3 regions of the Dactylosporangium sp. CS-047395 genome follow, and region 3 is predicted to be linked to each of the others. Evidence: riboswitches for the same ligand, from Rfam matches in the RefSeq annotation. Region 3 holds a riboswitch; each other region holds the start of a gene.
The links. A riboswitch is a leader RNA that binds a small molecule or an ion and turns the genes downstream of it on or off. The one in region 3 is predicted to bind cobalamin.

Region 1 (3,172 bases), 710 kb from region 3:
TGTAGTCGCTCACCCGGTCACACTCCGCCGATAACCTGAACCCGTCGCGAGCATCTCCACGTGCCTTCCCTTCGGCGCGCCGCAGCGGCGCTCGCAGCCCACCCAGTGCGCCGGCTCCGGCGTGCCCGCGGCGACGGCGGCCCGGGCGTCCGCGCGCACGTCGGCGAGGGACTTGGCGCAGCCCGGCCGGCCCGCGCAGGCCGTCACCCCGGCCCACGGCGAGGCGGGATCGGCGGCGAGCCCGGACGCCACAGCGTCGGCCATCGCCGCGGCCGGGACCACGACGGTCCGCCACGGGGTGACGATGATCTCTTCGAGCGCGGTCAGGGCGGCAGACTGGGCGCCGGTGAGCAGCCCGAGCGGCACCACGAGCACCGCGAGCTCGCCATGGATCCCGGGGCCGGGCGCGTCCGAGCCAAAAATCCGAAATGTCCCGAGCGTCGTGCCGAGACGCGCCGCGACACGCGCGGGGCCGTCGGAGAGCTCGGCGAGCCGCCAGGCCTTGGACTCCTGCGCGGCCCGCTCCGCCAGGAAGGCCTCGGCGGCGCGCACCAGGAGGGGCGGGCCGCCGTGGAGCTCGGTCGGTACACCGGAGAGGATCAATCGGGAATCGTGCAGGCCGACGTCGCCGACCAGCGCCGTCACGTCCCCGCGGCCGTCGTCGAGGGTGGCCAGGAACCGGCCGGGGAGCCCGGCGAGCGCGGGCGTGGCGCACAGGAGCGCGTCGAACTCGGCCACCAGCGGCCGGACCGCGGCGCTCAACGGGCTGGCGACGATGTTGCGGACCCGCTCGTGGGTGGCCGACGGCAGCAGCCCGGCGTCGGTCAGGCGCGCCGCCAGCTCCCGCTCGGCACCCGGCCGCAACGCCCTGACCTGCACGTTTCCGCGCGAGGTGAGCTCCAGGGCGGGGTCGCCGAGCTCGGCCGCGGCGGTGCGCAGGACGCGCAGCTGGGCCCCGGTGATCCGGCCGCCGGGCAGCCGGACGCGCGCCAGCCCGCCGTCGGCCGCCGCGTGCACCTGCACGGCGCCGGGGCACCGGTCGGGGACGTCGCGTCCGCTTGGAGCCTGCACGCGGCGGATATTACCTTCGCTTGACGCCGCACAGCCTCTTCCAGGAGAGTTGAGGCGCTGTACAACGGCGACGTGTGGAGGAACCCGGTGCGAATCCGGGACGGTCCCGCCACTGTGACCGGGGAGTGAGCCTCCAGCACGACGGCCACCGGGCCCAGCCCGGGAAGGCCCGGGGGTGAGCGCCGATCCGGGAGCCAGGAGACTCTCCGGCGCCGGCATCGACCCACCAGCTTGGGGCGCGGACCCCGAGGGAGGACCCCGGCGTGATCCTGCTGTTGTCGACGTCCGACACCGACCTGCTCAGCGCGCGGGCCAGTGGTGCCGGCTGGCGCCTGGCCAACCCGTCGCGCACGTCCGTGGCGGACCTTCCCGGGCTCGCCGACGGCGCCGAGCTGATCGTGGTGCGCTTCCTCGGCGGGTACCGCGACTGGCAGGACGGTTTCGACACGCTCCTGGCCACCGGCCGCCCGGTGGTGATCCTCGGCGGCGAGCAGGCGCCCGACGCCGAGCTCATGAGCCACTCGACGGTCCCGGCCGGCCTCGCCGCGCAGGCCCACGCCTACCTCGCCTTCGGCGGCGCGGCCAACCTCGCCGAGCTGCACCGGTTCCTCTCCGACACGGTCCTGCTCACCGGCCACGGCTTCGCCGCGCCGGTCGAGACCCCCGTCTGGGGCGTGCTGGAGCGCGCCGAGAAGGACGTCGACGGACCGACGGTGGCCGTCATCTACTACCGGGCGCACCACGTCGCCGGGAACACCGCGTTCATCGAGGGGCTGTGCACCGCGCTGGAGTCCGAGGGCGCCCGGCCGCTGCCGGTGTTCGCCGCCTCGCTGCGCACCGCGCCGCCGGAGCTGCTCGCGACCCTGGCCGAGGCCGACGCGCTGATCGTGACGGTGCTCGCGGCCGGCGGCACCCGGCCCGCCGACGCCCAGGCCGGCGGCGAAGACGAGGCCTGGGACGTGGGCGCGCTGGCCGCGCTCGACGTGCCGATCCTGCAGGGGCTGTGCCTGACGTCCAGCCGCGACACCTGGGACGGTAACGACGACGGGCTGTCGCCGCTGGACACCGCGACCCAGGTGGCCATCCCGGAGTTCGACGGGCGGCTCATCACGGTGCCGTTCTCGTTCAAGGAGATCGACGAGGACGGCCTGACCGTGTACGTCGCCGATCCGGAGCGGGCCGGCCGCGTGGCGGGGATCGCCACGGCCCACGCGCGCCTGCGCCGCATCCCGAACGCGGACAAGCGGGTCGTGGTGATGCTCAGCGCGTACCCGACGAAACACTCCCGGATCGGCAACGCCGTCGGCCTCGACACGCCTGCGAGCGTCGTGCGGCTGCTTGAGGCCCTTGCTCGTGAAGGCTACGACCTCGGGGAAGGCTTCCCTTCTGATGGGGATGCGCTCATCCACGAGCTGATCGCGGCCGGCGGGCAGGACGTCAACTGGCTCACCGAGGAGCAGCTGCAGGGCAACCCGGTCCGCATTCCGGGCGAGCGCTACCGCGCGTTCTTCGACACGCTCCCCGACGACCTGCGGGCCGGGATGGAGCAGCACTGGGGCCCGGCCCCGGGCGAGCTGTTCGTGTCCGACGGCGACATCGTGCTCGCCGCCCTGCAGCGCGGCAACGTCGTGGTGATGGTGCAGCCGCCGCGCGGCTTCGGCGAGAACCCGGTCGCGATCTACCACGACCCGGACCTGCCGCCGTCGCACCACTACCTGGCCGCGTACCGCTGGCTGGCCGACTCCTTCGGCGCGCACGCGGTCGTGCACGTCGGCAAGCACGGCAACCTGGAGTGGCTGCCCGGCAAGACGGTCGGGCTGTCGGCCGGCTGCGGGGCCGACGCGGCGCTGGGCAACCTGCCGCTCATCTACCCGTTCCTGGTCAACGACCCGGGCGAGGGCACGCAGGCCAAGCGCCGGGCGCACGCCACGCTGGTCGACCACCTGGTGCCGCCGATGGCCCGCGCCGAGTCGTACGGTGACATCGCCCGCCTCGAACAGCTCCTCGACGAGCACGCGAACATCGCCGCGCTCGACCCGGCCAAGCTGCCCGCGATCCGGGCCCAGATCTGGACGCTGATCCAGGCCGCGAAGCTCGACCA
Region 2 (3,172 bases), 1.9 Mb from region 3:
CGGCGAGGCGGTGGCGGTGGCGCTGCGCGGTCGGCCGGACGTCCGCGTGTTCGGGGCTCCGACCGAGGGCTTCACCAGCGCCAACGAGACCCACCAGCTGCGTGACGGGGCCCGGTTGTACCTCACGGTGGCCTGGTTCGCCGACCACCGCCGCACCGTCTATCGGGGTCCACTCCCGGTAGACGATGCCGGCGGTACCGATCCACTGGCGGCCGCGGCGGCCTGGATCGCCCGGCCGTGACTCAGACGGCGGCCTGTTCCGCGGCGGGTTCGACGCGGATCGGGCGGTTGCCCAGCAGGCGCTCGGCCAGCGGGGCGAAGATCAGGCCGATGACCGCCCACAGCAGCCCCTGCGCCGCGAGGGAGTAGACCCGGAAGTCGTAGAGCAGGTCGGCGTCGAAGCCGGGGTAGATGATGTCGCCCGCCTCGTTGCGCAGGGGGAGCGGGGTCTCGGTGGCGTGCCTGCCGTAGTCGGCGACGTTGGTGGACAGCTCGCCGAAGGCCGGCAGCAGGGCCATCAGCGCGCCGGTCACCACGATGAACGCGGCCGCGGCGAGCAGGGTGGCGTTCCAGGTGCCGAAGCGGGGCTTGAGGCGCTGGCCCAGGATGACGGCCAGGATCAGGAACAGCACCGAGGCGAGGACCATGATGAGGTAGTACGCGCTGCGCTGGCCGATGGTCTCCTCGTGGCCGACCGCGGGCGGGCTGGCCGGGTACTTGAGGAAGGGCACGAAGTACAGCGTCAGGAACCCGGCGCCGGCCAGCAGCAGGGCCAGGGTGCGCGGGCGCAGGTTGCCCACGCGGCCCAGGCAGATCATGTAGGCGACGGCGAACAGGGCGCCCATGGCCAGGCCGAACAGGACCATGCCGGCGCCGATGCCGAGGTTGCCCTGCACGGCGCGGCTGAACAGCTCGTGCTCGTGGTCGTCGGTGGCCAGGCCGGCCGCCCGGTCGAGGGCCGCCTGGGCCTCGCCGCGGCCGCCCTCGTAGTCGATGGCCCGCTGGATCAGCGGCTCGGCGAAGATCCGCGCGAAGACGAACGCGACGAGGCCGGCGACGGCGCCGGCGAGCGCGCCGCGGAAGATGATGCGCTTCTCCACGTAATCGCCCGGCTCAGTGGCAGGGGAAGCCGAGGAAGTGCCGGCCGTCGTGCACGAACTCGTGCACGTGGGTGTCGCTGCCGAAGACGGACACGGCGCCCTGGTCGATGCCGATGAAGTAGTACAGCAGGGCGGCCAGCGCGGCGGTGCCGACCAGCCAGACCAGGGAGCGGGACAGCGGGATGACGACCGGCGTCGCGACTGCGCCGGGGTTGGACGACGACGACACGCTCACGTGGAGCCTCCTTCAGGGATCGGGCGTCCCTCTTGTAGTGGCGGCTGACGGCGGAGGGTCTGACTCGCCGGTCTCCCGGCTCACAGTGGCGCGACCGTGCCGGACTTGCACCGGCTTCCTGTCACCGTCATTCGCGCTGACGCTACGACCAGCGGCGGCACCGCGTCAAACGTGATCGACATTGCCGGGTGTGTTTGTTTCCTCACCGGCCGCTCGGGTAGCCGCCAAAAGGTAGTAATCCGGAGCGAAGGGACCGCCCGCATGAATTCCCGCAAGCCCACCGAGGTCGTCAAGGACGTCGTCGAGGCGGCCGCCGCCAAGGTCACCGACGCGCTGACCCCGGATGTGCCCGGCAAGCCCGGCAGTGTCACGCCGGCGCTGGAGGAGCCCACGACGCCGGTACCGCCGCCGCCCCCCTCCGACGAGCAGGGCACCCCGGCCGCGGTGACGCCGACGGGCGTGCCGACCGGCGGGCCGGCGACCGCCAACGCGCAGCAGGGTGAGTTCCTCACCACCTCGTACGGCGCGCGCCTCTACGACACCGACCACTCGCTCAAGGCCGGCCCCCGTGGCCCGATTCTCCTGCAGGACCAGCACTTCCGCGAGAAGATCACGCACTTCGACCACGAGCGGATCCCGGAGCGGGTCGTGCACGCCCGGGGCACCGGCGCGCACGGGTTCTTCGTCGCGTACGGCACCGCGGAGGACGTCACCAAGGCGGCCTTCCTCGCCAAGGACGTGCGCACCGACGTGTTCGTCCGGTTCTCCACCGTCCTGGGCTCGCGCGGCTCGGCCGACACGGTGCGCGACACCCGTGGCTTCGCCACGAAGTTCTACACCTCCGAAGGCAACTTCGACCTCGTCGGCAACAACATTCCCGTGTTCTTCATCCAGGACGCGATCAAGTTCCCGGACATCATCCACGCCGGCAAGCCGCACCCGGACCGCGAGATCCCGCAGGCGCAGAGCGCCCACGACACGTTCTGGGACTTCGTGTCGCTGCACACCGAGGCCCAGCACCACACCATGTGGAACATGTCCGACCGGGGCATCCCGCGCTCGTACCGGATGATGGAGGGCTTCGGCGTCCACACCTTCCGCCTGATCAACGCCTCCGGCGGCACCGCGCTGGCCAAGTTCCACTGGAAGCCCAAGCTCGGCGTGCACTCGCTGACCTGGGAAGAGGCCCAGCTGATCAGCGGCATGGACCCGGACTACCACCGCCGGGACCTCTACGACGCCATCGAGGCCGGCGCGTACCCGGAGTGGGAGCTGGGCCTGCAGGTCTTCCCCGACACGCCCGACCAGACCTTCGCGGGCATCGACCTGCTCGACCCGACCAAGATCGTGCCGGAGGAGCTCGCCCCGGTGCAGGCGGTCGGGCGGCTGACCCTGGACCGTACGCCGACGAACTTCTTCGCCGAGGTCGAGCAGTCCGCCTTCCACCTGGGCCACCTGCCGCCCGGCATCGACGTGACCAACGACCCGCTGCTGCAGGGCCGGCTGTTCTCCTACGTCGACACCCAGCTCACCCGGCTCGCCGGGCCGAACTTCAACCAGATCCCGATCAACCGCCCGCACGTGCCGGTCAACGACATGCTGCGCGACGGGTTCCACCAGCAGGCGGTGCACGGGGGCGTCGCGCCGTACCGGCCGAACTCCCTCGACGCCGGCAACCCGTTCACGGCGACCGTGGACGACGGGGCCTTCATCGACGCGCCGGTGATCGTCACCGAGGCGCCGAAGATCCGCGCCAACCCGGCCTCGTTCGACGACCACTACAGCCAGGTCCGGCAGTTCTGGCTGAGCATGACGCCGGTCGAGCGCCAGCACATCA
Region 3 (3,172 bases):
TGGTCTCGCGTTTGAACAGGTTGGAGACCTGCGGCTCGATGCACTCGTAGCAGCCCGCGATCGACGCGATCGTCGCCGTCGGGGCGAGCGCGATCAGCAGGGAGTTGCGCAGGCCGTTCGCCGCGATCCGGGTGCGCAGCGCCGACCAGCGCTCGGCCGCGGCCGGGACGGCGTCCCACAGGTCGGGGTGCAGCACGCCACCGGCGGCGCGGGTCTCGGCGAACGCCGGGTGGGCGCCGAACCGCTCGGCCAGCTCCGCCGACGTCTCCAGGGCGGTCAGGAAGATCTCCTCCTGGACCCGCGTCGAGAGCTCCTGCGCGCCGGGCGAGTCGAACGGCAGGCCCAGCGTGAAGAACGCGTCCTGCAGGCCCATCAGCCCGAGGCCGACCGGGCGCCAGCGCGGGTTCGACGCCGCCGCCTGCTGCGACGGGTAGTAGTTGATGTCGATGACCCGGTCCAGGAAGACGACCGCGGTGCGGACCGTGGCGCGCAGCTTGTCCCAGTCGACGCCGCCGGCGGTCACGTGCGCGCCGAGGTTGATCGAGCCGAGGTTGCACACCGCGGTCTCGCCGTCGCTGTTGACCTCGACGATCTCGGTGCACAGGTTGGACAGGTGAATCGTGTTGCCCGGCGCGCCGGTCTGGTTGGACAGCGCGTTGGAGCGGTCCTTGAACGTCATCCAGCCGTTGCCGGTCTGCGCGAGGGTGCGCATCATCTTGCCGTACAAGTCGCGGGCCTTGATCGTGCGCACCGCTTGCTTCTCCGCGACGCGATAGGCGGCGTCGAATGCCTCGCCGAACAGGTCGGGCAGTTCGGGGGCGTCGGACGGGTCGATGAGCGACCATTCCTCGTCGGCCTCGACGCGGCGCATGAACTCGTCCGGAATCCAGTTCGCGAGGTTCAGGTTGTGCGTGCGGCGGGCGTCCTCGCCGGTGTTGTCGCGCAGTTCGAGGAATTCCTCGATGTCCGGGTGCCACGGTTCCAGATAGACGCACGCCGCTCCCTTGCGCCGCCCGCCCTGATTCACCGCGGCGACCCCGGCGTCCAGGGTCTTCAGAAAGGGCACGATGCCGTTCGATTTCCCGTTGGTACCGCGAATCAGCGCGCCCCGCCCCCGCACGCGCGACCACGAGATGCCGATGCCGCCGGAGAACTTCGACAGCTTGGCGACCTGGTGGTACCGCTCGTAAATGGAGTCCAGCTCGTCGCGCGGCGAGTCGACGAGGAAACACGAAGACATCTGGGTGTGCCGGGTGCCGGAGTTGAACAGTGTCGGCGAACTCGGCAGGTACGCCAGCGACGACATGAGTCGATAGAACCCGATCGCCTCGGCCGGCGTCTCGGACAGGCCGCAGGCGACGCGCAGCAGCCAGTACTGCGGCGTCTCCACCACCAGCCGCGACTCAGGATGGCGCAGCAGGTAGCGGTCGGCGACCGTGCGCAGCCCGAAGTACTCGAAGCGCAGGTCCCCCCGCAGGTCGATGGCGTCGTCCAGCTTACGCGCGTTGCGGCCCACGAAGGCGGCCGTCTCGTCGCCGATGAGTCCCTGCTGGTGCGCGTACGCGATCGACTGACTGAAGCTCGCGACCCCCTGCCCGCGCACCTCCTTGTCGACGTACGCGGCGAGCAGCCGGGCCGCGAGCCGCGAGTACTGCGGCTCCTCCCCGATCAGCTCGGCCGCCGTCTGGATCGACAGCTTGTCCAGCTCGGCGGTGGTCGCGCCGTCGTACAGCCCGCTGATGGTGCGCGTCGCCACGCGCATCGGGTCGACCTCGTCGAGGTCCCCGGCCCAGCGCTCGACCGCGCGCACGATCTTGTTGACGTCCACCGCTTCGGTGTCGCCGTTGCGTTTCCGGACCTGCATCCGCGTTCCTCTCCTCGTGCCCTCGACGGTTTGAGGTCGAAAGGACACGCGGAGACGCCACCGGTGCCCCGCGGCGGCATGCGGCCAGGGCCCGGCACTCGGCGTCGGCCGTCCCGCGCGGCCTTCGACCGCCGCCCACCCTCATCGGTGCGCGGCGCGCTGGCAGGTCTTCGGACTCGTGGGCGTCGAGCGCATGCCTACTGGCCGTCGCTTCCCAGGCTTGATCGAGCCCAGTGCACATGACGGCTGTCGTTCCCACTGACCGCTGCGGGGCAGTCCCGGATTCGCACCGGGTTCCCTCTTGCCTCGGCCACCCTGGACGAGTGGCCGAACCAGCTACGGTCAACACCATATATGGGTACCGCCACGAATGCACGCCACTACACCTTGTGCGGCGTGTCGCGTCGCGCCGCGTGCTTCAGCGCACGCGGCGGATGGAGCCCGAGGGTGCCGGGGCGGCGGCGTCCGGGTGCAGGATCGCCGCGAGGGCCTCGACTCCGTCGACGAGCCGGGGGCCGGGCCGCACCACGATGCCGTCGGCGTCGATGGCCCAGACCTGCGCGTCCGGGAACCGCGGGGCGACGAGCGCGGCCTGTTCGGCGGCCCCGTCCAGGTGGAAGCCGCACGGCGTGACGACCACGACGTCGGGACGCGCGCCGGTCAGCTCGGACCAGTCGACCTGCACCGACCGCGCGCCCGGGCGGGCCGCCACGGGTTTGCCGCCGGCGGCGGTCACGAGGTCGGGAACCCAATGTCCGGCGGTGAACGGCGGGTCGACCCACTCGACGACCGCCACCCGCGGCCGGGCGCGCCCCGCCACCCGTTCCGCGACGGCGTCGAGCCGGGATCGGAGGTGGGCGATGAGGGTCGAGGCCCGCTCCGGCACCCCGGCCCGCTCCCCCACCGTCGCGATGGTTTCCAGCACCTCGTCGAGGGTGTGCGGGTCGAGGGACAGCACGTCGGCGCGGCAGCCGAGGTGGTCCAGGGCGTCCTCGACGTGGCCGGACGGCAGGGCGCAGACGCGGCACAGGTCCTGGGTGAGGATCAGGTCGGGGGCGAGTGCGGCCAGGGCGCCGGCGTGCAGGGTGTAGAGGTCCTCGCCGGCCGCGAACTGGTCGCGCACGTACGCGTCGATCTCGCCCGGCGTCATCCCCTTGGTGTCGCGGCCGCCCACCACCACGGTCTTCTCGGCCCGGGCGGCGGGCGGCTCGTCGCACTCGAACGTGACCCCGACGAGCCGCTCCCCGAGACCGAGGGCGTAGACGATCTCGGTGGCCGACGGCAGCAACGACACCAGGCGCATACCCC

Region 1: it holds a riboswitch for cobalamin, as region 3 does, so the genes downstream of both, ACQP00_RS12910 (cobaltochelatase subunit CobN) here and ACQP00_RS16315 (ribonucleoside-diphosphate reductase subunit alpha) in region 3, are expected to answer to the same signal.
Region 2: it holds a riboswitch for cobalamin, as region 3 does, so the genes downstream of both, ACQP00_RS25510 (CbtB domain-containing protein) here and ACQP00_RS16315 (ribonucleoside-diphosphate reductase subunit alpha) in region 3, are expected to answer to the same signal.

What each region holds. Positions count from the first base shown of each region.
Region 1 covers NZ_CP192015.1:2,763,686-2,766,857, forward strand. The annotation lists gene ACQP00_RS12900 (precorrin-8X methylmutase) at 1-13, opposite strand, end outside; gene ACQP00_RS12905 (precorrin-3B synthase) at 10-1,071, opposite strand; cobalamin riboswitch at 1,150-1,275, shown strand; gene ACQP00_RS12910 (cobaltochelatase subunit CobN) at 1,335-3,172, shown strand, end outside.
Region 2 covers NZ_CP192015.1:5,418,267-5,421,438, forward strand. The annotation lists gene ACQP00_RS25500 (S41 family peptidase) at 1-241, shown strand, start outside; gene ACQP00_RS25505 (CbtA family protein) at 243-1,100, opposite strand; gene ACQP00_RS25510 (CbtB domain-containing protein) at 1,114-1,335, opposite strand; cobalamin riboswitch at 1,385-1,515, opposite strand; gene ACQP00_RS25515 (catalase) at 1,597-3,172, shown strand, end outside.
Region 3 covers NZ_CP192015.1:3,476,488-3,479,659, reverse strand. The annotation lists gene ACQP00_RS16315 (ribonucleoside-diphosphate reductase subunit alpha) at 1-1,864, opposite strand, end outside; cobalamin riboswitch at 2,009-2,216, opposite strand; gene ACQP00_RS16310 (ABC transporter substrate-binding protein) at 2,283-3,167, opposite strand.